DNA from 4 places in the Paenibacillus sp. FSL F4-0243 genome. Region 3 is predicted to be linked to each of the others. Evidence: predicted binding sites of a transcription regulator. Region 3 holds the regulator's gene; each other region holds the start of a gene.
What was found. The regulator Rex, encoded in region 3, represses fermentation and respiration genes when NADH is low (regulators of the CRP and FNR family bind a similar motif). The targets are predictions, from matches to a motif close to TTGTGAAATATTTCACAA.
Positions count from the first base shown of each region.

Region 1: a site for Rex is predicted at 5,893-5,910, ahead of nirB (nitrite reductase large subunit NirB). Genes of this name have one in related genera too.
Region 2: a site for Rex is predicted at 2,029-2,046, ahead of NSS87_RS29135 (formate/nitrite transporter family protein). Genes of this name have one in related genera too.
Region 4: a site for Rex is predicted at 6,610-6,627, ahead of NSS87_RS30625 (cytochrome ubiquinol oxidase subunit I). Genes of this name have one in related genera too.

Region 1 is NZ_CP150151.1:5,078,869-5,086,816, reverse strand. Features, by position in the region: gene NSS87_RS22730 (VTT domain-containing protein) at 1-566, opposite strand, end outside; gene NSS87_RS22725 (Gfo/Idh/MocA family oxidoreductase) at 732-1,667, shown strand; gene NSS87_RS22720 (hypothetical protein) at 1,693-1,998, shown strand; gene NSS87_RS22715 (helix-turn-helix domain-containing protein) at 2,141-2,458, shown strand; gene NSS87_RS22710 (hypothetical protein) at 2,709-3,440, shown strand; gene ric (iron-sulfur cluster repair di-iron protein) at 3,654-4,403, shown strand; gene NSS87_RS22700 (hypothetical protein) at 4,533-4,934, shown strand; gene NSS87_RS22695 (hypothetical protein) at 5,088-5,798, shown strand; gene nirB (nitrite reductase large subunit NirB) at 6,017-7,948, shown strand, end outside.
Region 2 is NZ_CP150151.1:6,569,044-6,576,991, forward strand. Features, by position in the region: gene NSS87_RS29130 (MFS transporter) at 1-663, opposite strand, end outside; gene NSS87_RS29135 (formate/nitrite transporter family protein) at 1,097-1,924, opposite strand; gene NSS87_RS29140 (FAD-dependent oxidoreductase) at 2,200-3,564, opposite strand; gene NSS87_RS29145 (formate--tetrahydrofolate ligase) at 3,902-5,536, opposite strand; gene NSS87_RS29150 (glutathione peroxidase) at 5,788-6,264, opposite strand; gene NSS87_RS29155 (M15 family metallopeptidase) at 6,413-7,276, opposite strand; gene NSS87_RS29160 (DEAD/DEAH box helicase) at 7,478-7,948, opposite strand, start outside.
Region 3 is NZ_CP150151.1:4,800,817-4,808,764, reverse strand. Features, by position in the region: gene dinG (ATP-dependent DNA helicase DinG) at 1-2,135, shown strand, start outside; gene NSS87_RS21410 (redox-sensing transcriptional repressor Rex) at 2,267-2,920, shown strand; gene NSS87_RS21405 (amidohydrolase) at 2,907-4,208, shown strand; gene NSS87_RS21400 (DUF5590 domain-containing protein) at 4,378-4,896, shown strand; gene NSS87_RS21395 (hypothetical protein) at 5,305-5,847, shown strand; gene NSS87_RS21390 (AAA family ATPase) at 5,840-7,342, shown strand; gene NSS87_RS21385 (3-hydroxyacyl-CoA dehydrogenase NAD-binding domain-containing protein) at 7,476-7,948, shown strand, end outside.
Region 4 is NZ_CP150151.1:6,917,183-6,925,130, forward strand. Features, by position in the region: gene NSS87_RS30600 (MFS transporter) at 1-78, shown strand, start outside; gene NSS87_RS30605 (CxxH/CxxC protein) at 178-345, opposite strand; gene cydC (thiol reductant ABC exporter subunit CydC) at 575-2,326, opposite strand; gene cydD (thiol reductant ABC exporter subunit CydD) at 2,323-4,089, opposite strand; gene cydB (cytochrome d ubiquinol oxidase subunit II) at 4,089-5,105, opposite strand; gene NSS87_RS30625 (cytochrome ubiquinol oxidase subunit I) at 5,102-6,496, opposite strand; gene NSS87_RS30630 (cold-shock protein) at 6,720-6,950, opposite strand; gene NSS87_RS30635 (cold-shock protein) at 7,043-7,243, opposite strand; gene NSS87_RS30640 (trypsin-like peptidase domain-containing protein) at 7,663-7,948, opposite strand, start outside.

The DNA.
Region 1 (7,948 bases), 280 kb from region 3:
ATTAGCACAGCGACATAGGCGATGATGGCAATAATCGCACTTACAGGGTCCTGGAACAGATGATCCCCGAGGAAAGCGTATAATGCAATCCCCGGTATTTTTCCTATGCCGGAAGCTGCAATATAGCTCCAAAAAGGCAGACCAGCTGCTCCAGCGTAGATGTTAACAGCTGTTTGGGGAATGATAGGCACGAGTCGTGCTAGGACAATCGAAGCGAAAGGTCGCCGCTCAATGCCTACTGTGAACTTTTCGAGTGCGGGAATAGAGGCTAAATAAGCTCTCGCTTGGCTTTGAAACAAGTACTTCACAACGCCAAAAAGGATTGCGGCAGCCAAATTTGTAGCTAGCCAGCAAATCAAGGCACCCGCTAAACTTCCGTATGCATAACCGAAGAATCCGATGACAGCTTTATAAGGGACAACTGGAAACAGGGCCAGTAAAGTTGCAATCCCTATAGAACTGAAAAGATTATGATCCTCTTTCATCCAGCTTAGGATGTCATATCTGTAGATAAACGCAAGGATTGTACCCGAAACATAAAGAATAATCGAGAACCATTTCTTCATAGATAATATGCCCCTTCTTCCACTCATTCATCTCATCATACGGGATAAAGAATAAATATTGAAGTAAAGATCAATTGTCAGAGAAGGAGAAGCAGGTATAATAGCATTTGTAGAGAACAAAGAGAAAAGAACGATATATTGAAGTGTTAAGAGGGGGATGGATCAGTGATTGCACCTGAACGTAAAAGAGTCGCCATAATAGGAATCGGCAATATAGCCCGCAAAGTATATTTACCACTGCTCTCTCAGCATGATTATGCCGAGGTAGTTGGTGTTCTTAGTCATTCACCGACAACGGTAGAGCAGGCCGTTCATACCTACCGTTTTCCTAAAGGGACGACTAATCTGGAAGAGCTGTTATCTTGGGATCTGGATGCAGTATTTGTACATAGCCCAACAACTACTCATTATGATATAGTAACAAAATGTCTCGAACGTGGGATTTCGGTATATGTAGATAAACCACTTTCCTATGATCTAGAAGAGTCCAGAAGGATGGCAGAGCTAGCACAAGATAAGGGGCTTTTGCTAGGAGTGGGCTTTAATCGCCGTTTTGCCCCAATGTATGTCACCGCCAAGCAATGGCTTGAGGAAGTCGGTGGAATTAGTCATTGCAATGCGATTAAACATCGAACGAAGCTTCAAACAGGAAGCAGCCGCGAAACCGTGCATGATGATCTGATCCATCTGCTTGACCTGCTGTTGTGGTTGTGCGGAGATCATTATGAACTGCTTCGTAGTCATCTTCACTCTAGTGGAGAAGGTCGTCTGCTGCAGGCATCTGGAATGTTGGGCTGGAAGCATAGCGCAGTAGGGATGTACAGCATGGTTCGTCAAGCTGGAGTGAATCTGGAGAAGCTTGAGCTGCACGGAAATGGCAGATCGGTGGAAGTAATGGATCTGGACAAGGCCATTCTTTATGAAAAGGATGCCTTACCGCATATTCAAGGCTTTGGAAGCTGGGATACTATACTCGATAGAAGAGGTTTTAGTGGAGTGGTCAATAATTTTCTTAGCAACATAAATACACCAGAGCTTTGCAGCATTGCTGCTTCAGCGGTACTGCCTAGTCATATGCTGGCGGCACAGCTTGCTGAATGAGGTCTCTGAGAAAGGAGAAGAATATATGGAGGATAACCGTAAATTAGTGGAGGAACAGATCATCGAAAGCTATAAACGCGAAGAAGAGATGATGATTCTTGTATTCGCTCAGTGGTGTGTAAATAATGGACTCGATCCACATGCTCTATACTTGCAGGCTTATCCGCAGCAGGAAGGGAATGAAGCCTTGCGTCAGGCACTTGCCCTCACGGTTTCCGCGGAGGAAGCGGGGGACATTTCTGATGACACCGTTCTGGGTGTACTTTCGCTTTTTGGAAATGATGACTTGGCACAAATCGTAACTGAAGCGATTGCTCAAAGGGGATCTTAAGGACCTGTGGGGGATTGACATTGGGGATATAATAATAGAGTCAGATGAACTTTTTTAGGTAAACGATGTTCATCATGGTTAAAATGTGTTAATATTATATATACTAACTAATAGTAAGTTTCGCTAGTGAGAGGTGAGAACAATGGAAGAACATCAATTTGCGATGTGTCCCAGATTTGAGACAGCCTTCTCTTTCTTAGGCAAACGTTGGAATGGACTTATTATTCAGACATTGATGAGTGGACCGAAGCGTTTTAAAGATATCTCCGGCCTCATTCCTTCAATGAGCGATAAGATGCTGTCCGAGCGGATGAAGGATTTGGAAGGTGAGGGTATCCTGGTTAGGCATGTATACCCAGAAACACCCGTACGTATTGAGTACGAATTAACAGACAAAGGCCGTGCATTGCAGCCTGTTATGCAGCAGATTCAGTCTTGGGCTGAGAGCTGGGTAGACTAAAATTCACAGTGATGTTGTGGCCCTTTTTCCGGAATGGTGGAAAAGGGGCTTTTCAATTTCTAAATATTAGACAGTGACAGTTTTGTTCCAATCCTTTATGCTTGAAAAAAACTTGCACAGTTTAAAAATAATTGTAATATAATAGAAAAACATTGTATGATCCTTGAATGGAAGCGCTCGCGTATTGGTTTTTGCTCAAATCTACTCAGCTGGAGTACAGGCATAGCAAAACTATTAGGAGGCGAGGGAGATGAAGACGAAGACGACCCTGTTTTCCCGGGAAATAACGTATGGAAAAAAGGATGTTGCTGAGCTAGAGAACGCTTCTATCAAAGTACAGCTCATCTATGACAAGACGTTGTTCATGCTGCATAGCCATCTTCCTGATTCCTTATGGGATGCGTGGATTGGCGTGCCTTACAGCATTATCTCTTCACTCTACAAAGGAAACAATGATAGTGGGACTATTTTTCAAAAATGGATTCAAAGTCCGACAGGTTGGAAGTGTATTGGTTGTGAACGGCACTGTCTGGAGTCCACGGAACCTCCACAAGATGTAAATGTGGCGAATCATGGGCGACAATATAAGTTTCATAACGGCATTCGCCAGAGTATGGTGCTTCAAGCCTTAATTTGGTCCATGTACGAGAATACCGTATTATTCAAACCCTTTTTAGGCGACGAGCCTTTTTTTGACGATGATGATTTGCATACGATATCCTCTTATTTCGTTCCAACTTATCTTAATGAATTCCACCTTATTGAGCGGTCTAAGCCATGTAAAGAATACAAAGATCAGAATATACGAGTCTTTCAGGAATGGATTTCCGCACCTGATCTTGTCCTTAAATGGAATGGTGGCTTGACGGAAGGCAGATGGATGACCGGTGTTTATATGGATCACTCCCGTTTTGCCGGATTGGGACCTTATTTGAAGGATTCAAAGGGACAGCGGACGTATATGCAGGCTTATGTGCAATAAAGTGAGTTGAAAAAGCACCTTTGTAGGCAAAGGTGCTTTTTTGCGTTTACTTTGCATGTACATCAATCTCCAATTTCGTTCAAAAATAAGATACAATTTCCGTGCGTACAATCACAAGTCAAAGTTCCTTTCAGGGTTAAGGTGAAGAAGTGGATAAGATTTATTCAGAACCTAATCCCATAACCTAATCCCATAACCCAAGGAGGAGCTATAATGGAAACTAAACAACTTAATGATAGTATTTCGGATTCGAAGCAAGCACAATCGGTACAAGCTGGTTTTACCCCAGATGCACTAGTGAGAGATATTGTATTACAGTTCCCTAAAGCGGCAGATTATTTCAAAGCAAAACGGATTGATTTCTGTTGCGGTGGAGCTAAACCTCTTGCTGAAGCAGCTGCTGAGCGTGGTCTGGATCACGAGATAATCATCGGCGATCTAAACAAGCTGTTCGAAGAGTATCCAGTACCCCAAGAGGAAATCGCTTGGAATACTGCACCTTCAGAAGAGTTAATTGACCATATTATTAATAAACACCACCGTTATCTTCGTGAAGAGTTACCCCTCATTAGCCAAAATGTAACTAAGGTATATCGAGTGCATGGCGGAGATTCTCCCCATTTGGTGGAGTTATATAACTTGTTCAACATACTTAAGGAAGATTTACTTGAGCATACGGCTAAAGAAGAAGATGATGAGTTTCCTAAGCTGTTGACATACGCTGCTAATCCTAGTGAAGAAGGCCTGACATCGCTTCGTGAGTCATTGTCTGAGCTGGAGAGTGAGCATGATGGTGCGGGCGATATTTTGAGAAAAATACGTAGTATTACAGATGATTTCACTCCACCGGCGCATGCTTGCACGACCTATCGATTGACATATGCCCGGCTGGAAGAGCTGGAGAGTATGACTTTTGAACACGTACATTTGGAGAATAATATATTGTTCCCTAGGTTTCAGTGAAGATGAATAGTGTTCTAAAGAGTCCTTTAGGGGGCTTTTTTTATAGGGAATTATAGAATGTACAGAAATGTGGATAACTCCGTTGAAAAAGATAGAAGAAATGATCGTAAAAAATATGGGTAAGATCGATTGATGGATAGATGGATGGCAGGCAGGCGGAAGGATTGCTTAAAAGCGGACTACGAGATAGGGCTGAACGAGCAGAAAGAGGGGGATAAATCCCCCAGAATATGCGAAATGACGCCGAATGAGCAGAAAGAGGGGGATAAATCCCCCAAAATATGCGAAATGACGCCGAATGAGCAGAAAGAAGGGGATAAATCCCCCAGAATATGCGAAATGAAGCCGGATGAGCAGAAAGAGGGGGATAAATCCCCCAGAATATGCGAAATGACGCCGAATGAGCAGAAAGAAGGGGATAAATCCCCCAGAATATGTGAAATGGCACCGAGTGAGCAGAAAGAGGGGGATAAATCCCCCAGAATATGTGAAATGGCGCCGGATGAGCAGAAAGAGGGGGATAGAGGTTAGCTTTTTAAAAAGTTTTTGTCAATTTTAGAAGTAAGCTTGTTATTACTTATTTGAGAACATGGCTTGTTTAAGTTATCCTTAAAAAGACAGAATACATAACTTTACAAGCCTGAGACGCTATATGGTCATTAGGCGGGACAAGGCGGTGCCAGGATGCCCATGCGATCTTTGTGGAAATTGATGCTAGGATTAGTCATTGTATTCATAATAGGTGGATGCTCTACTAACAATGACGGCAATAGTAATGCTAATAATGGTGTGGCAGGATCAGAGGGACCGACAATATCAATAAGGGTTGGAGATAATGAACTGCTTACTAAACCATCGGATAGGTTACTTAGTGGGAGTTATAGAAATGGAATATCGATCATGGAGCTACTGAAAGGTAGTAATGTTGCCACATTTGCTGAGGATAACTCAAGCATTGTTTCGGTAAAGGATTTTTCGCTAGAGGCGGGAATGGTTTGGGAGCTTCAGATGGGCGGTCAAATCATTGGGAATGCGGATTGGAATAATACTGTAGGGTATGATTCACAGCTAGTCTTCAACGCGAAGTCGAAGGACCATCAAGCACCACTTCAAACTGTAAGGCTGACCTTGAACGGTGGAAGTGTTGAAGTAGACTTGCATCATACGTATATTATGTTATTTGAAGAGGATTTAACTGTAAGAGATTTGCTCAAAAGCTGTAGTAGCGTACAGTTAGCCGATGACAATAAAAAGGTGCTTTCCGTCGACGATTATACTCCTCTTAGTAATGAAGAATGGAAGCTGAAGGTGAACGGAAAACAACTACTCGATGATGGAATGGATATGAAGCTCAGGGCTCAAGATGAATTGGAGATTTTATTGACTTTACGCTAAAAAATCGTACATTAAGCCAGAGAAACGGTTGTTCAGAATCGTTAATCTGGCTTTTTATGTGGAAAAGATATCTAACAATTATCAGTACACTAAAATGTGAAAATATTCACAATTGAAGTGACTGCAATCACAATGACGAATTGAATTTGAACCGTATAATTCCAATATGTAGAAGAGAAATTGATCAGGTATTCATAAGCTTGAGGAGGCACCTAACCATGACAACGATAAGAGAAAAACTAGTATTAGTCGGCAACGGTATGGCAGGCATAGGTACGATTGAGCAGATATTGAAGCTGGGTGGAGCTTATGACATCACGGTTTTTGGAAGTGAACCTCATCCCAATTACAATCGGATCATGTTGTCTTATGTTCTTGAAGGAAGTAAGACCCTTAATGATATCATCCTAAACGACTGGAATTGGTATGAAGACAATAATATAACTCTACACACGGGAACAACGGTGACACGAATTGATGAAGGTTCGAAGCAAGTTGTTACGGATAGTGGGATGATAGTCCCCTACGACAAGGTAATTATTGCGACAGGCTCGAATTCGTTTATTTTACCTGTACCTGGCAGTGATAAAGAGGGCGTTGTAGGATTCCGGGATATTTCAGACTGTGATGCGATGCTGGCAGCGGCCAAACAATACAGCAAAGCAGCTGTTATCGGCGGGGGGTTGCTTGGGTTGGAAGCGGCAAAAGGTCTTCTGAACCTTGGTATGGATGTTACCGTAGTTCATTTGATGGAAGATCTGATGGAGCGTCAGCTTGATCGGAATGCCTCCTCGATGCTGCAAGCTGAGCTTGAGCGTCAAGGCGTGAAATTTGCTATGGGCAAACAAACGATAGAATTGAGCGGGGAACAGAGAGTAAGTGGATTGCGTTTTAGTGATGGCAGTACGCTTGCTGCAGATTTTGTGGTAATGGCTGTTGGAATCAAACCGAACGTGACATTGGCAAAAGATAGCGGAATCTCCGTAAATCGTGGGATCGTGGTGGATGATTATTTGCAAACTTCCATGCAGAATGTATATTCCATCGGCGAATGTGCTGAGCATCGCGGTATGTGTTACGGACTGGTGGCTCCACTATTTGAACAAGGCATGGTTCTAGCTAAACATTTATGTGGTAGCGATACCAAGCCTTATGAAGGTTCGATTGTTTCCACGAAGCTTAAAATTTCTGGGGTGGATGTATTTTCTGCAGGTGAGTTTTTGGATTGTCCTGAACATACTGTGATCTCAAGCAAAGATGAATGGAAGAAAACTTATAAGAAAATTTTGCTCAAAAATAATGTGATTGTCGGTGCGGTTTTGTTCGGTGATGTAACGGAGTCCGCGAATCTGCAAAAGCTAGTAAAACAAGGCGCAGTAATGACCGATGAGATTTATACGGAGGTTATGGGAACGGGCTGCTGCGGTGGCGGAGCTAAGAAGAGCACATCCGTAGAAGCTATGGCGGACGAAGAAATTGTCTGCGGCTGTAATGGTGTAACTAAAAAAGCGATCGTAGATGCTGTCACTGAACATGGTTTTACTACTGTGGATGAGATCAAAGCATGCACTGGCGCTACTCGCTCTTGTGGTGGTTGTAAACCCGTAGTAGAACAAATCCTGCAATTTGTCTTAGGTGACAGTTTCCAGCAAGCTGCTAAGCAAGGTATTTGTGGGTGCACAACGCTTAGCCGTGATGAGATTGTTGCTGAAATTACAGCTAAAGGTCTTAAAACAACAAAAGAGGTCATGAATGTACTCGGTTGGAAACAAGAGGAAGGTTGCTCCAAGTGTCGTCCGGCGATTAACTATTATCTAGGGATGATGAATCCTGATACCCATCAAGATGAGAAAGAATCCCGATTTGTAAATGAAAGAATGGGTGCCAATATTCAAAAAGATGGAACCTACACCGTGATACCACGCATGTATGGTGGGGTAACTACGCCGGAGGATTTGAAGAAAATCGCCGACGTCTCCCTTAAATATGACGTGAAAGTTGTGAAGGTAACTGGAGGGCAACGCCTGGATCTAATCGGTGTGAAGAAGGAAGATTTGCCTAAGGTATGGGAAGAGCTGGATATGCCTTCAGGCTACGGTTATGCCAAATCCCTGCGTACGGTTAAGACTTGTGTGGGCTCCCAGTTCTGC
Region 2 (7,948 bases), 1.8 Mb from region 3:
CATATAAAGATAAATTCGTGTATGCCCCATTAACTTCCAGGTAGATTGTTTGTCAGGACCAGCCTTCTGGTGTTCTGCGACCTCCTGTGAAGAATCTCCTCCGACTTTCTTGAGATATACAAAAAAGAATACCGCAAATACCGCTGAAGTTACGCCGTTCATCACAAAGCTGAGCATATAAGAAATATCGGCCAAAAAACCACTTAACGCCGTACCCAGTGCTACACCAATATTATTAGCGACATAAATAACATTAAACAGCTCTCCGCGCTGCTTCGTAAAACGAAAGCCGATAAATGCCTGAATCGCAGGTAAGGACAGTGAATTAAAGAGCCCTACCAGTCCCATCGCGACCATAAATAACGTCCAGTTGTTACTTGCTGCCGGCAAAGTGAACAGAGCAAGTGCATTCATGCCCAGCGCTCCAACAATCAGCCGGTTAACGCCTACCTTATGATAGAGTGAGCCCCCGAGTAGTTGACCCACAATTCCTCCAACTGATTGAATAAGAATCACTAATCCGGCATCCGACATGCTGCGTCCAAGCTCATCAAAAACATACATTGTAACCAATGGCCACATCAGCGCACTACCCGTTGCATTAATAAGACTAGCAATTAAAAATATCTTAACCTCTTTAGGATAATTCTGTAAAAACTTCATAAGTAGTGTACATCCCCTGTAATATATGTGTCATTATTCCATCCAGTATTATCCCAAAACAGGGTTCAGGGCAAGCAGACGCATTGACGTGCTATCGTGATAAAGTCTCAGTATACTTCACCTCTTATTTAGGACTAACTTCTAACGTAGCTGAGAAAAAAGTAGCACCTTTCACGTCCGCAGTCCTCCCTATTTCTACTATCTATTTATATTTTATAGTTGCCGCTGTCTTCCGTAAAGTAGACTAAACAATAATGAAGTGTTTCGTTATTACAAAGTCGGGGTAATAGAGCCTAGAAACACTCCCCCTTTTAAAATTCGCTGTGCATCCGAATTCGTTCCCCCGAGCTCGGATACATCACGGCGGATTTTATTTGTCTATACAGCAAAAAGCACCCCTCGACTATTCTAAGGAGTGCTCTATAAGATAGGTTTAGGCGTGTTTTTTTACACCGCTGCCGGACATGCTGTCCACGGACTGAATAGATGCAGGCTCTTTGCGCAGGTAAGCCATCCAATAAGCTGCCGCAACAAAGATCGCACCGCCCGTCAAGTTTCCTAGCCATACCGGAACAAAATTGTTGAAGTACTCTCCCCATGAAAAATAACCTTCAAAAATAGCTGCCGGAATTAAGAACATGTTGGCTACAACGTGCTGGAAGCCGATAGCTACAAAAGCCATCGTTGGGAACCAGATGCCGAGGATTTTGCCACTGAAGTTATCTGCTCCATAGGAGAGCCATACCGCCAAAGCTACGAGCCAGTTACAACCGATACCGGAAACAAATGCCGGCAAGAAGTCCGCCTCAAGCTTATGTCCTGCCATCTCCACTAATTTTTCTAAATACACACCGTCAGAGGTTAAACCAACCACGTGACCGAAAAAGTAAGCTACAAACAAAGCTCCCGCTAGATTGCTCAGGGTAATCAATACGAGATTCTTAACCACTTCCCAGAAGGATATCTTTTTCGCCATAAAAGCAAGTGGCACAGCCATCATATTGCCTGTCAACAGTTCTCCTCCTGCAAGCAGTACTAGAATCAATCCGACAGGGAATACAGCTGCCCCAATAAAGTTAGCGATGGATCCCCATTCATGTGGTGCGCCAGCAATGACGCGAATATCCAGTAAAAATCCGAGCGCGATAAACGCTCCTCCCAGAAAGCCCAGAATTAGTACGGTGCTTAAAGGATTGTGCGCCTTTTTTATGCCGTTCTCGACCGTGACTGCGGCAATCTGCTGCGGTTTATTATAAGCCATGATTCCTATCCCCTTCATCTATTTACTTAAAATTTGTTCCTTTACGACCATTGTAGCGTGTCATAAAACACATTAACGTGATAATTATCACTTAATGAAAAACTAAGTGAAACTTTTCACTGACATGTCAAATTTAACGAAGCGCATCCATAATTACATTTGTAAGAACAGGCTCCATATTATTTTAAAGGTAAATAGTACCAGCATCAATCACAAAAAACCGGAGCCATATATGGCTCCGGTTTACCCAACTTTATTGTTCACAGGCAATTAAATTATACGGTTACTGCCTCTTTGCTTGGTACTGATGTCGGTAGCGATTCGAGGCCTACTGTATTCAGGAAGTTCCAAGGCTTGTTGTAATGAGGTTGGAAGAAGAAATCGATAAAGGCAAGCTGATCGATTGTCATTTTATTTTGAATACATACAGATACTGTGTTGATCGATTGCGTCAAATCCGTTTTGGACAAGATTTGCGCTCCGAGAATGCGGCGTGTGGCGCGATCAAATACCACTTTTAATTGCACCTGCTCGAAGGTTGGCATAAATTCTGGACGGTAGTTGTCAATAATCATGGTAGTTTCTACGTCCATTCCTTCAGCCTTAGCCCCTTCTTCAGTAAGACCGGTAGCAGCGATATTATCTTCATAAATCTTAATGCCCGAAGTCCCTTGAGTACCCATATAAGGAATCGTCTCTTTCACTAAGTTACGTGCGACCAAAGTGCCCATCCGTACGGCATTGGTTGCCAGTGGAATATAAGCGTGCTTACCTGTAGGGTTGTAATGAATCGCGCAGCTGTCACCAGCGGCATACACATCTGGGCAACTAGTCTGCATATAATCATTGACCAGAATTGCGCCATTTGGCAGCATATCCACTTGACCTTTTAACAGCTCAGTATTCGGACGGAAGCCGATGCAGAGAATTACAAGATCCGCCTCATGCTCCCCTTCGCTTGTGATAACCTTGGTAACTTTACCACCTTCACCAGCAAAAGAACTTACCTTCTCATTCAGCGCTAATTTAATACCATGATCCTTAAAGGATTGTTCGATCGGCGCAGTAAACTCTGGGTCCAAATATTTATTCAAAATACGATCTTCACCATCAATCAGCGTAACTTGCTTTCCGTTCATTTGGAAGGCTTCCACCAACTCAACGCCGATATATCCAGCGCCTACGACTGTGATTTTATTCGCTTGTTTAGCTTTTTCTATAATGGTATTGGAATGATCATAGTTCTTGCAAAGCAAGACGCCTTCCAGCTCAATCCCTTCGAGCTTCGGTACAATCGGCCATGATCCCGTAGTCATAATCAGCTTATCGTAGGTATCGTCAAACTCCTGTCCGGTTACCAAATTGCGAACACGCAATGTTTTGGACTTCGTATCCACAACGGTCACTTCATGACGCATGTTGGTCTTTACACCAAGCTCAGCAAGCTTCTCAGGGGAAGAATAGAACAGCCCGTGCGGGTCCTTGACCACTCCACCTACGTATAAAGCAATTCCACAAGATAAGAAAGAAATATTATCATTACGCTCATACACCGTAATCTCGGCTTCCGGGTGAAGCTTGGCAGTATTTACAATTGCGGCAGTTCCGGCATGGGTACATCCAATGACAGCTACTTTCATTATTTTCTTCCTCCTTCAAATGGACAACCTGGTTATATATTCGAATTGCTTGACTGACCAAATTAGATATCTGATCACCGATAAGTTAATTGTGATTTATTTCACTTTATAAACTGATTATATTGTGATATTTATCACATTACAAGTCTTTTCGCCTATATTCTCAGATTGTTCACAATTTTAAGCATTTTCCGTCACTGCTGCCGATTGCGACCTCGTTAGCTTTGCCCTGGGCGTAAGACATTATGTTCTGCCCCCTCAGGATATACTTTCTTATAACGCGCAAAAAAAGGCTTTCCCCTAAACCAACAGGGAAAAGCCTGATCATAAACTGAATCTACACCAAACCGTGAATCACGCCATCCTCATCCATCCATAGTGCCTCAGCAGCTGGCTTAGCCGGTAGACCTGGCATCGTAACGATATTGCCCGTAATCACTACAGCAAACCCTGCACCAAGCGAAAGGGTAATATCACGGATACCTACCATGAAACCTTCTGGAGCGCCAAGCAATCTAGGCTGATCTGAGAAGGAATAAGGGGTCTTCGCCATACATACTTGAAGATTATTTAACCCAAGACGCTCAATCACCGCTAGGCTGCGTTTGGCCGCAGGGGAAAAGTTAACCTCCGCACCACGGTAAATTTCGCGAACAATCTTGGTGATTTTGGAAGAGATGTCGAGTTCATTCTCATACAAAGGAGCAAAACGTTCAGTGTCGTTATGATCCAGAAGTTTCTTTAATTCCGAAGCCAACTCTTGTCCGCCCGCACTACCTTCTGCCCATACCTTGGATATTGCCGCAGGAACGTTCAATCGGTGACATGCCTCCACAACGTCATTAATCTCTTCTGGGCTATCGCCTTCAAAATGATTAATGGCAACAAGAACAGGTACCCCAAATTTGCCGAGATTCTCTACATGACGCTCCAAATTAGACAATCCAGAGCGCAGCGCCGACCGGTTCTCCGTTTGGAGCTCATTCTTAGGTACACCACCGTTATATTTCAAGGATTTCACCGTCACGACAAGCACTGCCGCTGAAGGAGTTAGACCCGCTTGCCGGCATTTGATATCCATGAATTTCTCTGCACCAAGATCCGCTCCGAAGCCTGCTTCCGTAACCACAACATCTCCCAGCTTGAGTGCATAACGAGTACCGATAACACTACTGCAGCCATGGGCGATATTCGCAAATGGACCACCGTGTACAATAACAGGAGTGCCCTCCAAGGTCTGCACCAGATTAGGCTTAACTGCTTCCTTCAGCAGCGCCGTCATCGCTTCAACTGCCCCTATTTGCTCGGCCGTTACAGGCTGTCCCTCTTGGTCATACCCAATCAAAATACGGTTCAGACGCTTTTTGAGATCACTCAGATTATCGCATAGGCATAATACAGCCATAATCTCAGAAGCTGTTGTAATCTGAAATCCACTTTCCCGCACGGCTCCATTTCCATCTCCGAGCCCTGTCACAATATTCCGCAGACTGCGATCATTCATATCCATCACGCGTTTCCAAACGATACGCTGCGGATCAAGACCCAGCTCATTACCTTGGAAGATATGATTATCAATCATCGCAGACAATAAATTATGTGCAGAAGTCACCGCATGAATATCACCCGTAAAGTGCAAATTAATCTCATCTGCCGGAATGATCTGTGACTTGCCGCCGCCCGTGGCACCGCCTTTCATGCCTAAGCATGGTCCGAGGGATGGTTCGCGCAAGGCAGCCACGGTCTTTACTCCTGCTGCGTTCAATGCCTGTGCCAGCCCAATGGTTGTTAAGGTCTTCCCTTCGCCAGCAGGGGTTGGATTCACCGCAGTGACCAATACCAGCTTGCCATCTGGTTTGTTCTTCATGTCTTCCCATAAGGACGGTGAAAGTTTACTTTTATATTTGCCGTATAGTTCCAGATGCTCTTCGCCAATTCCCGCTTGTGCTGCTACCTCTGTAATTAACTTCATGCTTGTATTGAACCCTCCTGCCGTTATTATCCTGCTGTATTCCACGCTTTATGCATATTTTGCATGGGCATTACATTCTCTTCAAAGAATACATGGTCTCTGTAAAGCGTCAAGTATAATTTATCACAACAAAATTTAAGGCGCCTATTCTATATTCCTATGTATAAAAAGAAAATCCCGTCGAGGCTCGGCCAAAGACCGAGGTCGAAAGGATACTTGTAAAATAACAATTCATCAGTCCCTAGAATGATCTACAGTAAGGACTCAATCTGTTCTGACATCGTTTCTGGCGATTCCTTTGGCTCCACACGAGCTACTACATTACCGCCACGATCAATAAGAAACTTCGTGAAATTCCAGCTGATATCACTGCTGTCGCCAGTACCCGGCTGCTGCTCTTTTAAATAATTGAAAAGAGGGCTGGCATCCGGTCCATTCACATCCACTTTGGCAAACACAGGAAATGTAACGCCATAATTAATCTGACAGAATTCTTCTGCCTCTTCACTTGTACCCGGCTCCTGACCCGCAAATTGGTTGCAGGGGAATCCTAATACTACAAGTCCCTGATCCCCATACTGCTCGTATAGCTTCTGGAGATCCCCATACTGCGGTGTAAGTCCGCATTTACTAGCCGTATTGGCAATCAGCACTACCTTACCTTCATACTCTGTAAATGACACTTCTTTACCCGAAGGCGTAACGCCGGAAAAATTGTAGATCGACATCCTAATTCCCCTTCCTTCCATGTACTTAGACTACACTACGTATCTTACCCGAATTGTAACAGAATGCAACTTATCGACACTTTCTGTAAACACTAAGATAAAAAAAAGCAGCCCTATGTATTTCTTAGGACTGCTCTCTATCACTCTGTTATTTGGATACGGGTACGACATCATAATATTCTTCCAGCGTAATCCCTTTATCCGCAATATAAGTAGCTATATTCTTGCCCACATAACGGATATGCCAAGGCTCATACTTATATCCTGTAATGTCCTGCTTTCCTTCTGGAAAGCGGATGATATAACCATATTCGGTTGCATGCTGCGCTAGCCACTCCGCTTCCTTCGTTCCACCAAAACAGCTCTCCGCAGCACATTTCCCGTCACTTCCTGAGACATCGATAGCAAGCCCTGTCTGATGCTCGCTATAGCCAGGCACGGCACTGTAAGTACGAGCCAGTTCTTCTCCGTCTTTCTCAACATAACGATTGAACAGCCTTGTTTGGGTTTCCTTAGAACGGTAGGCCGAAACGCCAGCCAAGTAAATCCCGTCTTCCTCTGCGCCTGCGAACAGTTTCTCTAATGCTTCGGCAGCTTCCTTACGCATCATACGCTTCTCGATTTTCTCTTTAAATGTAAAACGCACTTCCGGGTAGACTAGATCCGTTGGCTTATAGTTCTCCGGCAGTCCATACTCCTTATTCACCATCACAGCTATGCTGTCAGGCTCTTTAAAAGAATCATCAGTGCTATTTCCCTTGCCGTTACTATCCGGTTCGGACGGATCAGAGGGATCCGTTGTATTAGATGGGTTAGCTACCACTGGGTCTGTTATGCCCTCTTCGGTGCTGTTTCCATCTTCACCAGGCTCAGCTTGAAGATCATCCTGCACATTTATATTGGAACCGCTACTATCTGAAGCAGAAGGAGAAGGCGTCGTATATTTCCCAATCCCCCACCCAACAGCAATAACGACAATTAACAAGATTATTATTTTCAATTTTTTAGACATCTGCAAGATCTTCCTCCTCGAAGTCGAAACACTCTATTTATCTATTAGACAAGCTTTCCTTCAAAAATGTTACACTAAGATCCTTTTTTAGACAAATATCGCTCGGATAATTGTGCCTACAAAATAAAGTTACCATAGGGAGTTAGCTTGTCCGCTAACTTCCCTATGGTAACAAGTTTTAGTTATGAAATTCCACTCACATTATCTGGATGTGCCTCTGCCGCCACTTTTAAAGCCGCCGGAGCTACCACGTCCACCCCGTGAGGAACCCGTATTTCCGCTGTTGCGGCCGCCTTTACCAGCGCCACCCTTGGCACCGCTATAGCCGCCTTTGCTACCTTTACCACCTTTGCCGCCGCCTCTAGACGGGCCCGTACCGTAGCCGCTGCCTAAGCCGCCTCGTGGTGTGCCACCAACGTAAGCGCCGCCGTCTGCACCTCTGGCTACGTTCTCGCTGTAGCCAGTGCTTGGGCCGCCCTTCCGGTTCGCACCGCGCGAACCGGCACTGCTAGGCGCTGCTGCGTTGCCGCTAGCTGGCGCATCGCCTCTGGAGGCGAAGGCGCCATAGCCGCCGCCTACTCGTACTACGCCGGCAGCCTTGCCGCCGCCCTTAGGTGCGGCAGCGTCAAAGCCGCTGCCGCCGCGCTTGCCAGCCGCCGCATCGGAACGACC
Region 3 (7,948 bases):
TTACAGATTATATGGATGAAGTAACGAAACGACTTAAGGAAACTTTGCCACAGTATGAAAGCCGAGAAGCTCAGGATATTATGATCAATGAGGTGATGACGGCACTTGCCGAAGATAAGCATCTATTGATCGAAGCAGGGACAGGAACCGGTAAATCCCTTGGTTATTTATTGCCTGCCATATACCAAAGCGTACGCACTAATGAAAAAGTCATGGTCAGCACTCATACTATTAATCTGCAGGATCAATTGCGTGAGCGTGATATTCCTTTGTTAACGCAGGTAGTTCCTTTTCCATTTAAAGCTGCAATTTTTAAGGGCAGAGGGCATTATTTGTGTCTTCGTAAGTTCGAACATAAAATTAATAAAAAAGACTTTATAAGTCCGAGGGAAGATGCGCTTACTGCGGCTCAGATGATCGTTTGGCTGACACAAAGTGAATCAGGAGATGACGAAGAGCTCAATCTAAGTGGACGTGGCGGAGATTTTTGGGAGACGGTGGCAAGCGATACCGATTCTTGTCTGGGTCGCTCGTGTCCTTGGTTCCGTAAGTGTTATTATCATCGGGCTAAGCATGAAGCTGGTATTGCAGACGTGGTCATTACGAACCACTCTAAGCTTTTCGCAGATGTTAAGGCTGGGCATCAACTACTTCCGGCTTATGAACATCTTGTAATAGATGAGGCCCATCATCTGGAGGACGTGGCTGGCAAGCATTTAGGCATGCATATGAAGCATTTCACGGTGGCACATACACTATCGCGTCTTTATAAGGATAGTCGAAATGGCCAACTTCCTACACTTCGCCAAATGCTTCAGTCATCAGGCAGTGAGGAAGCTTCTGAATGGAGCGGAGTGATCGATAGAATCTATCCGGACCTTCTTACCGTAAAAGAAACCTGGGATCTGCTTAGTGATAAACTATTCAGCCTCTTGCCGGAACGCAGCGATGCAGCGGCGGGAGAAGCCGGCCAGTTAGTCATGCGGCTACTTCCTACCCGTAAACCGAAAGATTGGGATGAATTGGTTGCTTTAGAGAATACTATGAATCTGACATTAAGCGAAATTATCCGTAAAGGTGATAAAATGCTTAATGAGATGCGAGATCAAGAAGGTCAATCTTCCTCAGATAGCCTAGTTACCGATATTAGCGGCTTATTTAAGGATTTAGCTTCTATACGTGAGCAAGTACGGTTTTTTATGGGATTAAATGATGAGAATGTAGTATATTGGCTGGAGGCGAATGGAAATTATCGCAGTAAATCGCTACAGCTGTATGCCGTTCCTGTTGATGTTAGTAATCAGCTTAAGGAGCTGTTTTTCGACAAGAAGAAAAGTATCGTACTAACTTCGGCGACACTCTCTGTGGATAAATCTTTCCAGTTTATGATTGATAATCTCGGACTTAATGAAGCTGCGGAAGAGGGGCGTCTGATGACATCACTCCTGCCTTCTCCCTTTAAGTATCGGGAGCAGGCGCTGTTAGTTATTCCGCGGGATTTCCCAAGTGTGAAGGGGAGTGTAGGCGATGCCCGATTTGTCGATACACTCGTACAGTCACTAGCAGAAGCAGCTATTACAACACGTGGGCGGATGCTTGTCCTGTTTACTTCTTACAAGATGCTACGCCAGGTTTATGATCCTCTGAAAGAGGCTCTAGCCTCACAAGAGATCACGGTGCTAGGTCAAGGCGTGGAGGGGGGCAGCCGTAGTAAGCTGATCCGCCGTTTTCAGGACAGTGCAGCCTCTGTGCTGTTAGGAACAAGCAGCTTTTGGGAGGGTGTAGATATTCCGGGTGAAGCATTAACATGCTTGGCTATCGTGAGGCTTCCATTTCAACCGCCGAATCACCCCCTAGCGGAAGCGAAGTCTGAGTTATTACAAGCCCAGAAGAAGAATCCGTTCATGAAGTTGTCTGTTCCTCAGGCAGTTATCCGCTTTAAGCAAGGATTTGGAAGACTGGTGCGGACAGCGCAAGATCGGGGTATTGTTATTGTGTATGACACAAGGGTGATCGAATCTCACTATGGGAAGTATTTCCTGTATTCGTTGCCTGGCCCGAAAATGGAGCATATGCTTACGGATCAAATGGTTCCTCGAATAGCGGAGTGGTTGGAGGACGGAGGCGTTTCTTGAAAAGGGCGTCTTCCCTCTAATTAATCACTCTACAATGAAGGGCGGTATAAGAATACCGCTCTTCATTGAGACGAGGTGCAGAAATTTCGATAGGATTTGAACAGAATATCACTTAAATTAGGAGGTAAATTATGAAATCGGATAAAATATCAGAAGCCGTTGTTCGCAGACTTCCTGTGTACTTGCGTTTCCTGAATGATCTCCAGAAACGTGAAATATTAACCGTTTCCTCACAAGAACTAGGACAAAAACTTGATTTGAATCCTGCTCAAATTCGTAAAGATTTAGCTTATTTTGGAGACTTTGGTAGAAAAGGTATCGGGTATGACGTAACTTATCTTATTGAAAAAATCCGTCATATTCTGAAGCTGGATCAACAATTGAATGTGGCTTTAGTAGGTGCCGGTAACCTTGGACATGCATTATCTAATTACAATGCTTATCTGAAAGATACTATGAAGATTACCGCTATATTTGACTCCTATGCACCTAAGGTAGGGCGGAAAATTAACTCTCTTACCGTTCAACCGATGGAGGAGCTTGGTCAGACGGTTCGTGAGCAAGGTATTCGAATTGGGATCATTACTGTGCCTGATTCAGAAGCGCAGAATGTAGCAGATATTCTCATTGAGTCTGGCATTGAGGCGATTTTGAATTTTGCACCAGTGATTCTAAAAACACCATCGAATATCCGGGTTCATGCTGCCGATTTTACAACGGATTTGCAAAGCCTTGCTTATTATTTGAAAGACGGAAAGGAAGAAACCGGAAATGAAGAGCAGTAAAACGATTATTAAGGGCGGGCGTTTTCTTATTCCGGGAACGGATGAGCCGGTTCTGAATGGATATATGACTATTGAAGATGATTTGATCACTTACATAGGAAAAGAAGAGCCTTTAATGGAAGATGATGTACAAGTTGTTGATGGCAGTCGTCTGCTGTTTATGCCAGGTCTGGTAAACACACATGGCCATGCGGCAATGTCATTGCTTCGTGGTTATGGAGATGATTTAGCACTTCAGGTGTGGCTTCAAGAGAAGATGTGGCCGATGGAAGCGAAATTCACTGGAGAAGATGTATACTGGGGAACCTCCTTGTCGGTACTGGAAATGCTAAAAGGTGGTACTACAACCTTCTTGGATATGTATGATCATATGGATCGAGTAGCAGAGGTAGTCGAATTATCAGGCATTCGTTCTGTACTGATGAGAGGCGTAATCGGATTATGCCCAGAGGAAGTACAAAATCACAAGCTTGCGGAAGCGATTTCTTTTGCACGAAATTGGCATGGTAAGGCTGATGGTAGAATTACGACGATGATCTCGCCACACGCCCCATATACTTGCCCACCGGACTTCTTTGTTAAGTTTGTTCAAGCGGCACATGATTTGGATTTACCGATGCATACCCATATGTCCGAGACCAAACGCGAAGTGGAGCAGAATGTGGTGGATTACGGACTTCGGCCTGTAGCGCATTTAGAGAAGCTTGGAATGTTCACACGTCCGTCTATTGTTGCACATGGCGTTCATTTGAATGATGAAGAGATCGAGATACTGGCTCGTCATGATGTAGGCGTGTCTCATAACCCAGGAAGTAATCTGAAACTGGCTAGTGGAGTGGCTCGGGTTACGGATCTTCTAAAGGCTGGTGTGAAGGTATCACTGGGTACAGATGGTGCGGCAAGCAATAATAACCTGGATATGTTTGAAGAGATGCGTCTTGCAGCCCTCATCCATAAAGGTGTAAGTGGTGATCCGACGGCTGTTCCAGCTCCGGAAGCGCTGCGTATAGCTACAGAGTATGGCGCAAAGTCTATCTTTTTAAATGATGTGGGTAGACTCGCTGTTGGCATGAAAGCGGACTTTATCGCGATTGATATAGACCAGCCGCATTTGCTACCACACACAGATCTGTTGTCTCATGCTGTATACTCTGCCAGTGCCAAGGATGTTGAGCATGTATGGGTGAATGGTAAACAGGTTGTAAAACATGGAGAATGTGTAACGCTAGATGAGGAAGCAATCCGTCGTAAGGCGCAAGAATCATTTGATGGACTGCTTAAACGGTAGTCTAAGATCATAACGAATAACTGAAAGGCTGTGACTTTCTGCGATTGCAAAGTTACAGCCTTTTGTGTTTCTGATAATTAGATCATTGAATTGGATATGAAACTTTGGATAAACACACAGGTGTGTTATATAATCAAAAAAGATATATTACTAGAAAGGGAGCTGTACCTTGAAGAAAAGGAAAAAATGGATCCTCCTGGGGTCAGTTCTGATTCTGCTCCTTCTGTTTGGACTTATCCAGTTCTATGCTTATATTATGAAAGATCAATGGAACGAGCGAGATATCGCTAAGGATGTCGCTAAAACCAGTGCTGGTCTGACAGAGGTAACCAAAGCGCAGAAATCCGTGTGGGATGAAAATGCGGTGTACTGGGTCTTAACAGGGAAGAATGAAGCCGGGACCGAGTTGATGGTTTGGGTACGTTTTACTGTAGACGGGAAGTTTGCTGAAGGAACCGACGCAGTATATGCTGAAGAACTAAGTAAAGGGACCTCTGAAGCGAAAATGCGTAGCCTTATAAAAGCCGATCTTCCGGACATCAGCATTGAGCGGTTGTTGCCAGGAGTATATAACGGGGAGTATGCTTGGCAGCTTTTTTATAAACAAAGCGGTCGATATTATTATCAATTTTATCGGTTCTCGGATGGGGCTCAAATGGGTGAAGGTTACAGTTTACCTAGCCGCTAAATTAAACAAAGGCATTATAAGAGAAACAAGCGGACCATTTATGGTTCGCTTGTTTTTTAAAATGACATATTATTTGATATACTATTAGTACACGAACTGTGATATACTATAAGAGTGGATTTATATATTGGGATTTAAAGATTCATACGAAAAAAGGTCTGTTATTTTAAGAGTAACAGCCCTTTTTTTGTCGAATTAAATCAATAAATTAAATAAAATGGAAAGAATTAAAAAATAAAATTTTAAATATCTTCACACTTTTTTTCAATATAGTATATACACCTGTGATATACTACTGTTTGTAATTAGAACAGTGTTAGTAGAACGTCAGGCTCTGGTGAGCTCTTAGCAGCTATGACTTTGGATCATTCTGTTTACATTTTTTCATCTTTGAGAGGAGGACGTTTCTTGAAATTACGTCTTGTACCTGTACTGATAACGTCTCTACTGTCGGCTATGCTATTATTCGGAGGATTCTTTTTATATCGTCAGTTTGCTTTACAGGAACCGCTCCAAAAGATTGTAACCGGATTTGAGGGAGTAAATACTTCACATATTAGTATTAACCGCGATGAGGTCACTTTGAAACTTGATTTGCAGCCGGGCACGAATTTACGTGATCTAGTATCGTATGTATCCAAAGAAGGAAAATCAGTGATTGAAGGACGTAAACTTAAACTCGATGTGGAGCAAAATTCAAGTGAACTATTGGATGATTACTGGGATAAAGCGATGTTCTCTGTAGCTGAAGCCATGGAGAGCCGTAAATATACGATTATACCTACAGAACTTGATAGATTGAAACAGCAAAATACGGAATTTAAAGATGTGATAGCATCTACTGATATCGACGACAACAATGTGTACGTAAGCTTGAGTAATGGAAAAGAAAGCAAATTTATTATTTTGCCGCGAAAACCTGCGACCTTGGGGGTATGGAATAATGCCTAAGTACCTTAAAGAAATTTTACTCGGATTTATTCCTGTACTGTTTATTTTCATGGCTTTTTTAGGTATTAATATATTCCCGATTGTTATAGCAGCTGGGATGCTCACTGCACTACTTATAATTGCTCATTTGCGTGGTGGGCTTACAGTGAACGCTGGTGCTGGAAAGAAACGCAAGAAGGAAGGACCTTCAAAGCTCACTTTTGAAGAAATAGGTGGGCAAGATAATGCGAAGCAAGAGCTTCGTGAGGCACTTGATTTTTTGATCCGGCATGAGGAGATCAGTAAATTTGGGATTCGCCCTTTGAAAGGGATTCTACTCACTGGCCCTCCAGGAACAGGTAAGACCCTTATGGCCAGAGCAGCTGCGCATTATACAAACTCTGTATTCGTGGCTGCATCAGGCAGTGAATTTGTAGAAATGTATGTAGGTGTCGGGGCCGGCCGGATCCGCGATTTGTTCAAGGATGCTCGTAACCGTGCTGTTAAGGAAAATAAACAGAGTGCCATTATTTTTATTGATGAAATTGACGTAATTGGCGGTAAACGTGAAGGCGGACAGCAGCGTGAATATGATCAGACCTTAAATCAGCTGTTGACTGAGATGGATGGTATTTATAATAACGAAACACCGCGTATTCTACTGGTAGCTGCAACAAACCGGAAAGAAATGCTTGATTCGGCATTGCTACGTCCTGGACGCTTCGACCGTCATATTCAAGTGGACATGCCTGACAAAAAGGGCCGCAAATCGATTCTGGAATTGCATGCGAAGAATAAACCTCTTCATCCAGATGTGAGTCTCGACAAAATTGCTGAAGAAGCCTATGGCTTTTCCGGTGCTCAGCTTGAAAGTGTCATGAATGAGGCTGCGATTTATATGATGCGTGAGGACTTGACGAAAGTTGAGCAGCGGCATCTGTCGATGGCGATTGACAAGGTAATGATGGGTGAAAAAACGGATAGAGAAACAAATCACGAAGAGAAAAAGAGAGTCGCCATTCATGAATTGGGACATGCCATCATGGCAGAGCTCCTTCGTCCCGGAAGCGTTAGTCAGGTTACGCTGACTCCGCGTGGGCAAGCCCTTGGTTATGTGCGACATAATCCTCAGCAAGAGCAGTATTTGTACACCAAAGATTATCTCGAAGATCAGATTATGATTGCACTTGGTGGAGCAGCTGCTGAAGAAATGTATTATGGTGGACGAAGCACAGGTTCACGCGGTGATTTCGATCAGGCGCTGAATATTGTGGAAACGATGATGAAGTCAGGTTTAACTTCGCTGGGTATTGCTAAGCTGGAAATGGTTACCACTGAAGAGCTTATGAAGGAAAATAGTAAGATATTGGATGAGCTGATGACGCGCACTCGTGAGCACCTTGAAAAGCAACGAAATGTATTTGATTACTCTCTTGACATTTTAATGAAGGAAGAAGTACTCTCTGGAGAGCAATTTCGATGTCAATTTCGTGACAGCGTCCTTTTACCAGCATAAATATTTATGCTGGTTATTTTTTTTTACTTTTCAGGCATGCTAAGATATCATTATATGTCGGGCTTTATAAATTTTTGCGACAGACAAGGTACAATACAAAAGTATAGATACCTGAAAGGATGGAGACTTTTTTATGAATTTCAAAAAAATAGGTGTCATCGGCGGTGGCACAATGGGACAAGGTATTGCTGAAATGTTAGCAGCCAAAGGCCTGGATGTATTACTAGTGGAGAAAACCGCGGAGAAACTGGACTACTCTTACGAAATGATCGAGACAAGTCTAGATAAGCAACTGGAGAAATGGGCGATCACTCAAGCTGAGAAGAAGCTGATTCTTAGCCGCATTCAAAAAGTGACACATTTCGCGGAGCTCAGCTCTTGTGACATGGTTATCGAAACCATTGTTGAGGATTTAGAAGAAAAGAAAAAGATTTTGAATCAATTGGATCAAGTATGCCCGAACCACATTATTCTTGCCAGCAATACATCAACACTTAGCTTGACTGAACTTGCAAGTTCTACGATGTATCCGGAACGCGTGATCGGAATGCATTTCATATATCCTGTAGCTAAAGTGGATCTTGTAGAAATCGTACGTGGTCTGAA
Region 4 (7,948 bases), 2.1 Mb from region 3:
ATCATCTCAGCCATTGTCTACCGCAAGAATAACCGAGGTAGCTCCCTGACCAATATGGCAGATGCAGCAGATGCATAAGATTAATCCTCCAATGCACCTATAATTATTCCACGCAAAAACACCTTGCGGCCCATTTCCGGGACTGCAAGGTGTTTTTTTATAAGTCTTAAAGGTCCTTTAGACCACCAAATATTCAGCGTTCTTCTCACATTGGGTGCACTTTGCCGGCGGGTCCCAGTCAGAGAATTCCGTTTCCTTCAAATCCACTACATCTGGTGCATCTTCATACTCGTCCACAAACAAATCAATAGCTAATTCTACATGTTCTTTACATACTACATACATTCAACCAAGCATCCCTTTCTGTGCCGCTACGGCCTAATACTCCTTCTATTGTTCTACCATACTTCCCACGAAAATGGAACTCCTATCTATCCATTCCAGCGATCTGTTCATCCATTGTCTATATTCTTGCCCTTCACCAAAAAAAGATTCCTCCCACCCCGAAGGGCAAAAGGAATCTCATCACTTCTCTCTCTCTATTATCTATAAATATTATTTTAAACTCTCCATCCTACCCTAGAAACTCCACCGGACGATCCAGCTCATATAATCTGCGGTAACGTGGTTCTTTTTTCATCAGCTCCGCATGGGTTCCACGCATTTCTACCGAGCCATTTTCCATAAAAATCACTTCATCCATCTGCTCCGCACCGACCAAATGATGCGTTACCCAAATTAGTGACTTATCCTTCATGGCTTCAAACATTGTCTTCAAAAGATCACGTTCCGTCCGCGGGTCCAACCCTACAGTCGGTTCGTCGAGTATGACAACAGGGGTATTTTGCAGCAAAATACGAGCTAACGCTATCCGCTGACGCTCTCCACCGGAGAAACGTTGCCCCGCTTCACGAACAAAGGTATCATATCCATCTGGCAACGAGGAGATCAACGTATCCATTTTGGCTAAGGCGCCAGCTTCTTTAATGGCTCGTTCGGAAGCCTTCGGATCACCCATACGAATATTGTTAGCTACTGTAGTATCGAATAAATGTGGACTCTGATTAAGCACCGCTATAATAGAAGGAATATGCTCGCCATAGGCATCTGCAGCGATTCCATTAATCGTAACCGAGCCCTCAGAAGGTTCAATAACACCTTGAATAGCCTTTAATAACGTCGATTTACCCGCACCACTTCGGCCGATGATCGCAATCTTTTTACCTTGTGGAATATCGAGGCTGAGATCGCGAACCGACCAGTTATCCGCTGATCCATAGTGGTAACCTACATTTTCGAGCTTGATGTGAGCACTCTTTATGGCCTTAGGTAGAGCATCGACTACTGATACTTTTTCAGATACGATGTTCTGCTCAGTTCCATTTACACCAGACAATCGCTCCAAGGAGTTACGGTACTGCGGGATTTTCTCCACCGCTTCGGACACTGGCAGAAAAGCATCTGCTATAGGAAAAACAACCAATACAAAAGCCGCGATCAAAGTACCTGCAATAGCACCATCTGCAAACTCTCCAGCGGCCCAATACAGCATAGAAAGCACGCCAATCCCAATTACCGCTTGCCCAATGAACGTACGAATACGTGCCCAGCTGCGCAGCGCTGCATCGGTTTTGGCTACTTTTCTCTCATCTGCTTCGTAAGTGTCTACGAACTGGCTTTGTCGTCCACTAATGACCCAGTCACCCATACCAAGTACGGCGTCAGTCAGCTTTTGATAGAGACGATTACGCTCTACTTTCACTTCACGTTGGCGCTTCTGTGTGAACAATAGAGATAAGAACGGCAACACCACTACTAACACCAATATATACAGAGCCATCAATAGCGCAAAGGCGATATCAAAAGTACCCAGTGCAATCACAGCTGCTCCATAAATCAGCAAAGCAATGATGCTTGGAAACACGGTGCGTAGATATACATTTTGCAAATATTCAATGTCATCTGCAAGCATCCCGAGAATATCCCCAGTGCGGAAGCGTGACGACAGGAACAAAGCCTGTGGCTCCAAAATATTGTACAGACGCACACGCATCTTAGATAGAATTCGCAAAATCGTGTCATGCCCAACTAAACGTTCTACATAATGAATGACAGCCCTACTCGTTCCGAACGTACGCACACCTACAATCGGTACATAAATCATTAGAATATTTTCGACGGGTGTAGACGCTTTTGAGATCAGAAATCCTGAAGTATACATTAATGATGAGGCTGTAAAAATCGTCAACGCCCCAAGCACGATAATAAGCACAAAACGCCAAAAATACGACGATACATACGGAGCAAACCATCCTTCACGTTTCAATGGATTCCCTCCAATTGCGACCCAATCAACTCATAATACGCACCCTTGCGGGCAAGCAATTCCTGATGGGTACCGATTTCTGCCACTTTTCCTTGTTTCATTACTACAATAATGTCCATATCAAGCATCCAGTGCAGGCGATGTGTAGCCAGAAAGACCAGCTTTCCTTCAAAAAGAGGCACCATCGTCTCCTTCAGCTCATATTCCGTCTCAATATCCAGATGTGCCGTTGGCTCATCCAATAACATAATCGGACGACTGCTGAGTAAAGCTCGAGCCAGCGCAACCCGCTGCTCCTGCCCGCCACTGAACGAACGACCTCCGCCGCCGATCATCTCATCCAAGCCATTCGGAAGGGTTGCCGCCAGCTCTGATAATCCAGTAGCTTTCACAGCTGCAGCCACAGCTTCCATAGAAGCCTCAGGGTAATAGAAGCGAATATTATCAGCCAATGTACCACTAAAAATATAAGGGCGCTGCGGGATATACGAGGTCTGCTTTCGCCAAGCCTCATCCGTTAATGCGCTAACCGTTGTACCGTTTACTGTGATACTTCCTGAAGTAGGGTGTAAGAAACCACCCAAGATATCGACTAGTGTAGATTTACCGGCCCCACTCTCTCCGATAATCCCAATTTTGCTTGCTCCTTTAAATTGCAGGTTCACCGCTTCCAGCGAAGAAAGACCAGCTTCCTCGTATTTCACACTGACATCATTTAATGTAAGTACGCTATTTTTATGCCAAGTGAATATCTCTTCTGGTGTTTTCGATGCTGATTTCAATGCTTGGTCACCATTAGAACCTACTACTTCAGCTTTCACTTCATCCTGATCTATAATGCTCTTCATTGCCTCAGCGGCTTCCTTACCATCGAGAGTAGCATGGAAATCCGAACCTACCAATCGTACAGGCAAAAAATATTCCGGTGCCAAGATCAGAATGGTTAAACCCGTAACAAGGGTCATCTGATCGTTGACCAGCCGTAGGCCAAGACTTACCGCTACGGAAGCAACGGATAACATCGTAAAGAAGTCCAGCGCGAACGAAGACAAAAAGGCTACTCGCAGTGTACGCATCGTCGCCGAGCGATACCGATCGCTGACGGTGGCAATACTCGTGCTATGACTACGACTGCGGCCCAGAAATTTCAGCGTTTCTAGCCCACGGAGGGAGTCTACGAAATGATTAGATAAGGTGCGATAAGATTTCAGCTGACGGTCCATCTGCTTGCGAGCCGTCATCCCGATCAAGATCATAAAAACAATAATAATCGGCATGGTGATCGTTAGAATTATCCCACTCGCGGTATCCATCTTGTAGATATAAATAAGCACCAAAATCGGTGTTATCGACATCCCTACCATTCTAGGGATAATCGCTTCTAAATATGTGCGGAACTTTGTTACGCCTTCCAACACTAGTGTGACAAGATCCCCGGTTCCACGCCCGCCCACCATTCTGGGTCCAAGCTGGAAGAGCTTATCCATCATTTCCCTCCGCATGTTGCTGCCCGTTGCTTCCGCAAAGCGGTAAGAGATACGGCTCATCAGCATGGCGCAAGCATGGCGCACTAGAAATGCAAGAAGGAACAATAGCGAAGTAGCCCATTGTTCCTTCAGAGGTTCTCCTGCAAATAGCGCAGAGATGACTTCTGCCAGCCATTTGGCCAGCAGAAGTATGGACATGCTTTGCACCAGGGTAAGGAGGCCAACAATCAGAAATACCGGCTTAACTCCTTTATACCCAAGCAAATTTTTATCCATTAGTATTCAAGATGCTCCTTCTCGTGAACGCGTTTATGAAAGACAAAGTAACTCCAAATTTGATATCCCAATACGAATGGAAGGATAGTCAGTGCCACAATCGTCATTACCTTTAAAGAGTAATGTCCCGAAGCCGCATTGGTAATTGTCAAATTAAAGGCTTGATCGATTGAACTAATCATAACACGTGGGAACAATCCTACAAAGATAGAAGTTACGGACAATGCTATTACCGCTCCTGTCATTCCAAAAGCATAGCCATCCTTCTTCTTCGTCATGAAATAACCCGATAATATGAACGCGATAATTCCCAGCGCTACTATAATCATAAGAACTAAACCACGTTGTTCGAAAATATCAGTCATATAATAAGTCATTACCACGAAAGCGAGCAATAGAGCCCCAAGTGGCAAAAGCAATCTTTGCGCCATTTTTCTAGCGCGAGCCTGTAGATCACCCACTGTACGCAACGTTGTGAACATGAGACCATGTACCAAACAAAGAAGGACAACAGTCACACCAGCTACTACGGTATACACATTTACGATATCTGTAAAACCTGCGTACATTTGCATATCCCCATCAATCGGCAAACCTTTGATGAAGCTGGCGAACACCACAGCAAGGAGGAAAGGTGGGAGGAAGCTGCCGAAAAAGATACAAACATCCCAAGTTTTTTTCCAAGCTACTGAATCCCGTTTACCTCTAAATTCAAAAGCAACACCACGTGCAATCAAAGCTAATAAAGCAAAGACAAAGGGAATGTAAAATCCGCTAAACAACGTTGCATACCACTCAGGGAAAGCCGCAAACATTGCACCCGCAGCAGTAATTAACCATACCTCGTTTCCATCCCAGAAGGGTCCGATCGAGTTAATCAGAATCCGGCGCTCAGTGTCATTCTTAGCGAGAATTTGTGTTTCCATCCCTACGCCGAAATCGAAACCCTCCAGGAAGAAGAACCCTATAAACAGAACTGCAATGAGCACAAACCACAATTCATTAAGAGACATCATTGGGCGCCCTCCTCGTTATATGGATCATGCGAATCCCCGTGATCGTTATCCATCGCATAAGGACCTTTTTTAATCACTTTCATAAACAAACCAATTAGAACTAATCCGAGAATGGCGTAAATCGCTGTAAAAGAAATAACAGAGAATAGAACCTGACCACTTGTAATGTTAGGCGACACACTGTCTTCCGTTGTCATCAATCCGAATACCGTCCATGGCTGACGCCCGAATTCGGTCATGACCCAACCTGCTGTATTCGCGATTGGAGGAAGCAGTATTCCCCATAACATAAACCGCATAAACCAAGTGTTTGGACGGTCCATCTTTTTGCGCCACATTAAATACATTGCGTACATACCCATTACGATCATTAACGTTCCTGCTAGAACCATGATCCGGAAACTCCAGAATGTCGTACGTACTGGCGGGATATAGTCACCGGGGCCATAGGTTTGCTCATACTCAGCTTGCAGCTCAAGCATACCTTTAACTTCACCGGAAAATTTACTGTATGAAAGGAAGCTTAGCATATACGGAATTTGAAATTCTCCAGTACTTTCCTGCTTGTCAGGATCAATGTTAGCCCATACGGTCCAAGGTGCTGGGTCACCACTCTTACCCCACAGTCCTTCAGAAGCCGCCATCTTCATAGGTTGAGTCTCAACCAAATACTGTGCTTGCGCATGGCCTGCCACGGCTACACCAATAGAAGAAATGATACCTACGATTGCTGCAATTTGAAAAGATTTCTTAAAGAAAGATACATCTTGTTTCTTCAATATCTTATACGCACTAATACCCGTTACGAGGAAGGCGCCTGTTGCATACGCAGCAAGAACCGTGTGCGGGAATTCAACCAGCAATTGTCCGTTCGTAATGAGCGCGAAGAAATCATTCATTTCTGCCCGTCCATTATTTATCGCAAAGCCCACAGGATGCTGCATAAAGGAGTTCGCTGCTAGAATCCAGAAAGCGGATAACATCGTACCGAATGCTACCAGCCAGATGGATAACAAGTGCACTCTTTTGGACACTTTGTCCCAGCCGAATATCCAGATCCCAATAAAAGTAGACTCCAGAAAAAAGGCTGCCAATGCTTCAACTGCAAGCGGAGCCCCGAAGACATCACCCACAAAACGTGAATAATCAGACCAGTTCATCCCGAACTGAAATTCCTGCAAAATACCTGTAACTACCCCTACTGCAAAGTTGATGAGAAACAGCTTTCCCCAGAACTGTGCCATTCTTTTGTACTCTTCATTGCCTTTTCTAACGTACATGGTCTCCATGATCGCAATCAAGAGCGCTAGTCCGATTGATACCGGTACAAAGAAATAGTGGAATATTGTCGTCGACGCAAATTGTATACGCGACAGCATTACTGTATCCATATTTTTCCCTTCCTTCTCCCCTTTTCGTTAACTATATTGTGTCAAAAATTTAGACGCACTTTTGTGATAAATGTCACACAAAGGGGTGCTTTTAACGGTGAAATTCAAATGATTTGTGACAAAAATCACAATTTACCTTAAAAAAAGCAAAAAAAATAAGACGGTTTGACCGTCTTGAAGTTGTTCACTGTTCTATAACAAGCTTGACTCATAAAGGCATTGGTTAGGTAATGGAAATACCCTTCTTCAGCGATTTGAGATCGCCATTCGAATTAAGCAATTGTGGTAGCATCTTCGTGCTGCGAACCATTGGAGAGTCACATAGACGGCAAGAAGGCGCATGTTCAAATGCGAAATTATCCCTCATCCATCCGTTGCATCCATCATTGGTACACGCCCAAATCGCGGTATTTTCTTCCGGTATTTCTTCCAAAGGTTTCTTCCGGTAGTTCATTGCCGTTCCTCCCATCCTGTAAGTCAATAGTGACTAACTAGATATAAAAAGACCGTCCCAACTTTCACAAGCTGGGACGGTTTCTTCTATTATTACAGTTTTACAACGTTTTCGGCTTGTGGTCCACGGTTGCCTTGAACAACGTTGAATTCAACGCGTTGGCCTTCGTCCAAAGTTTTGAAGCCGTCGCCAGTGATTGCGCTGAAGTGAACGAATACGTCGCTTCCGCCTTCAACTTCGATAAATCCGAATCCTTTTTCTGCGTTGAACCATTTAACTGTACCTGTTTGCATGTGTGTTACCTCCACAAATTTAAATTAATATGTTCTTTTTATCTTCAAACAAAGAAAAAATTCACACATTGAAAAAGGTTGTATTACCGAATATAACAGCCCTTTTCAATGCGAAAATTAGGGACTAAATGTATGATTGATATCATATTACCACACCTGATTAGCAAAGGCAAGCTGGCATCCGTATATATCCGTTTCTACCCTAATAAGTATTACCTTCCAATGTAAGGGTTGCCAGTCAGCCCAAAATTGATTAAATCAGCTTATAATTGCCATATTTATCAAAACCTTAGAAGAAATAGATCCCCGATAGCGATACAGAGTATCGCTATTTCAGGAAGCTCTACCTTCTCAACCGAAGGGGTAGTCCGCTCTACTTGTCATTACTGCTATATCATTATATGCCGACTTCCAGCATATTATTCCTCTGGTTTTTCAAGAAGTTTTACTGTGGTCTGATTGACTTTCCCATTTCGATAATAGGTAATCTTCAGATCCTCACCAATCTTCGTCTGATTATATAAATACTTGCGAAGGGAAAGCGTGGATGTAATAGGTTCATCATTAAATTTCGTAATTACATCATTAAACTGTATTCCCGCTTCTTGTGCAGGTCCAACAGCATCCAGAACGACAACCCCATCCTTAACATTGTTCGGTAGGTTCAGTTCCTTGCGTTGGTCCTCTGCGAGAGGAATGTAAGGA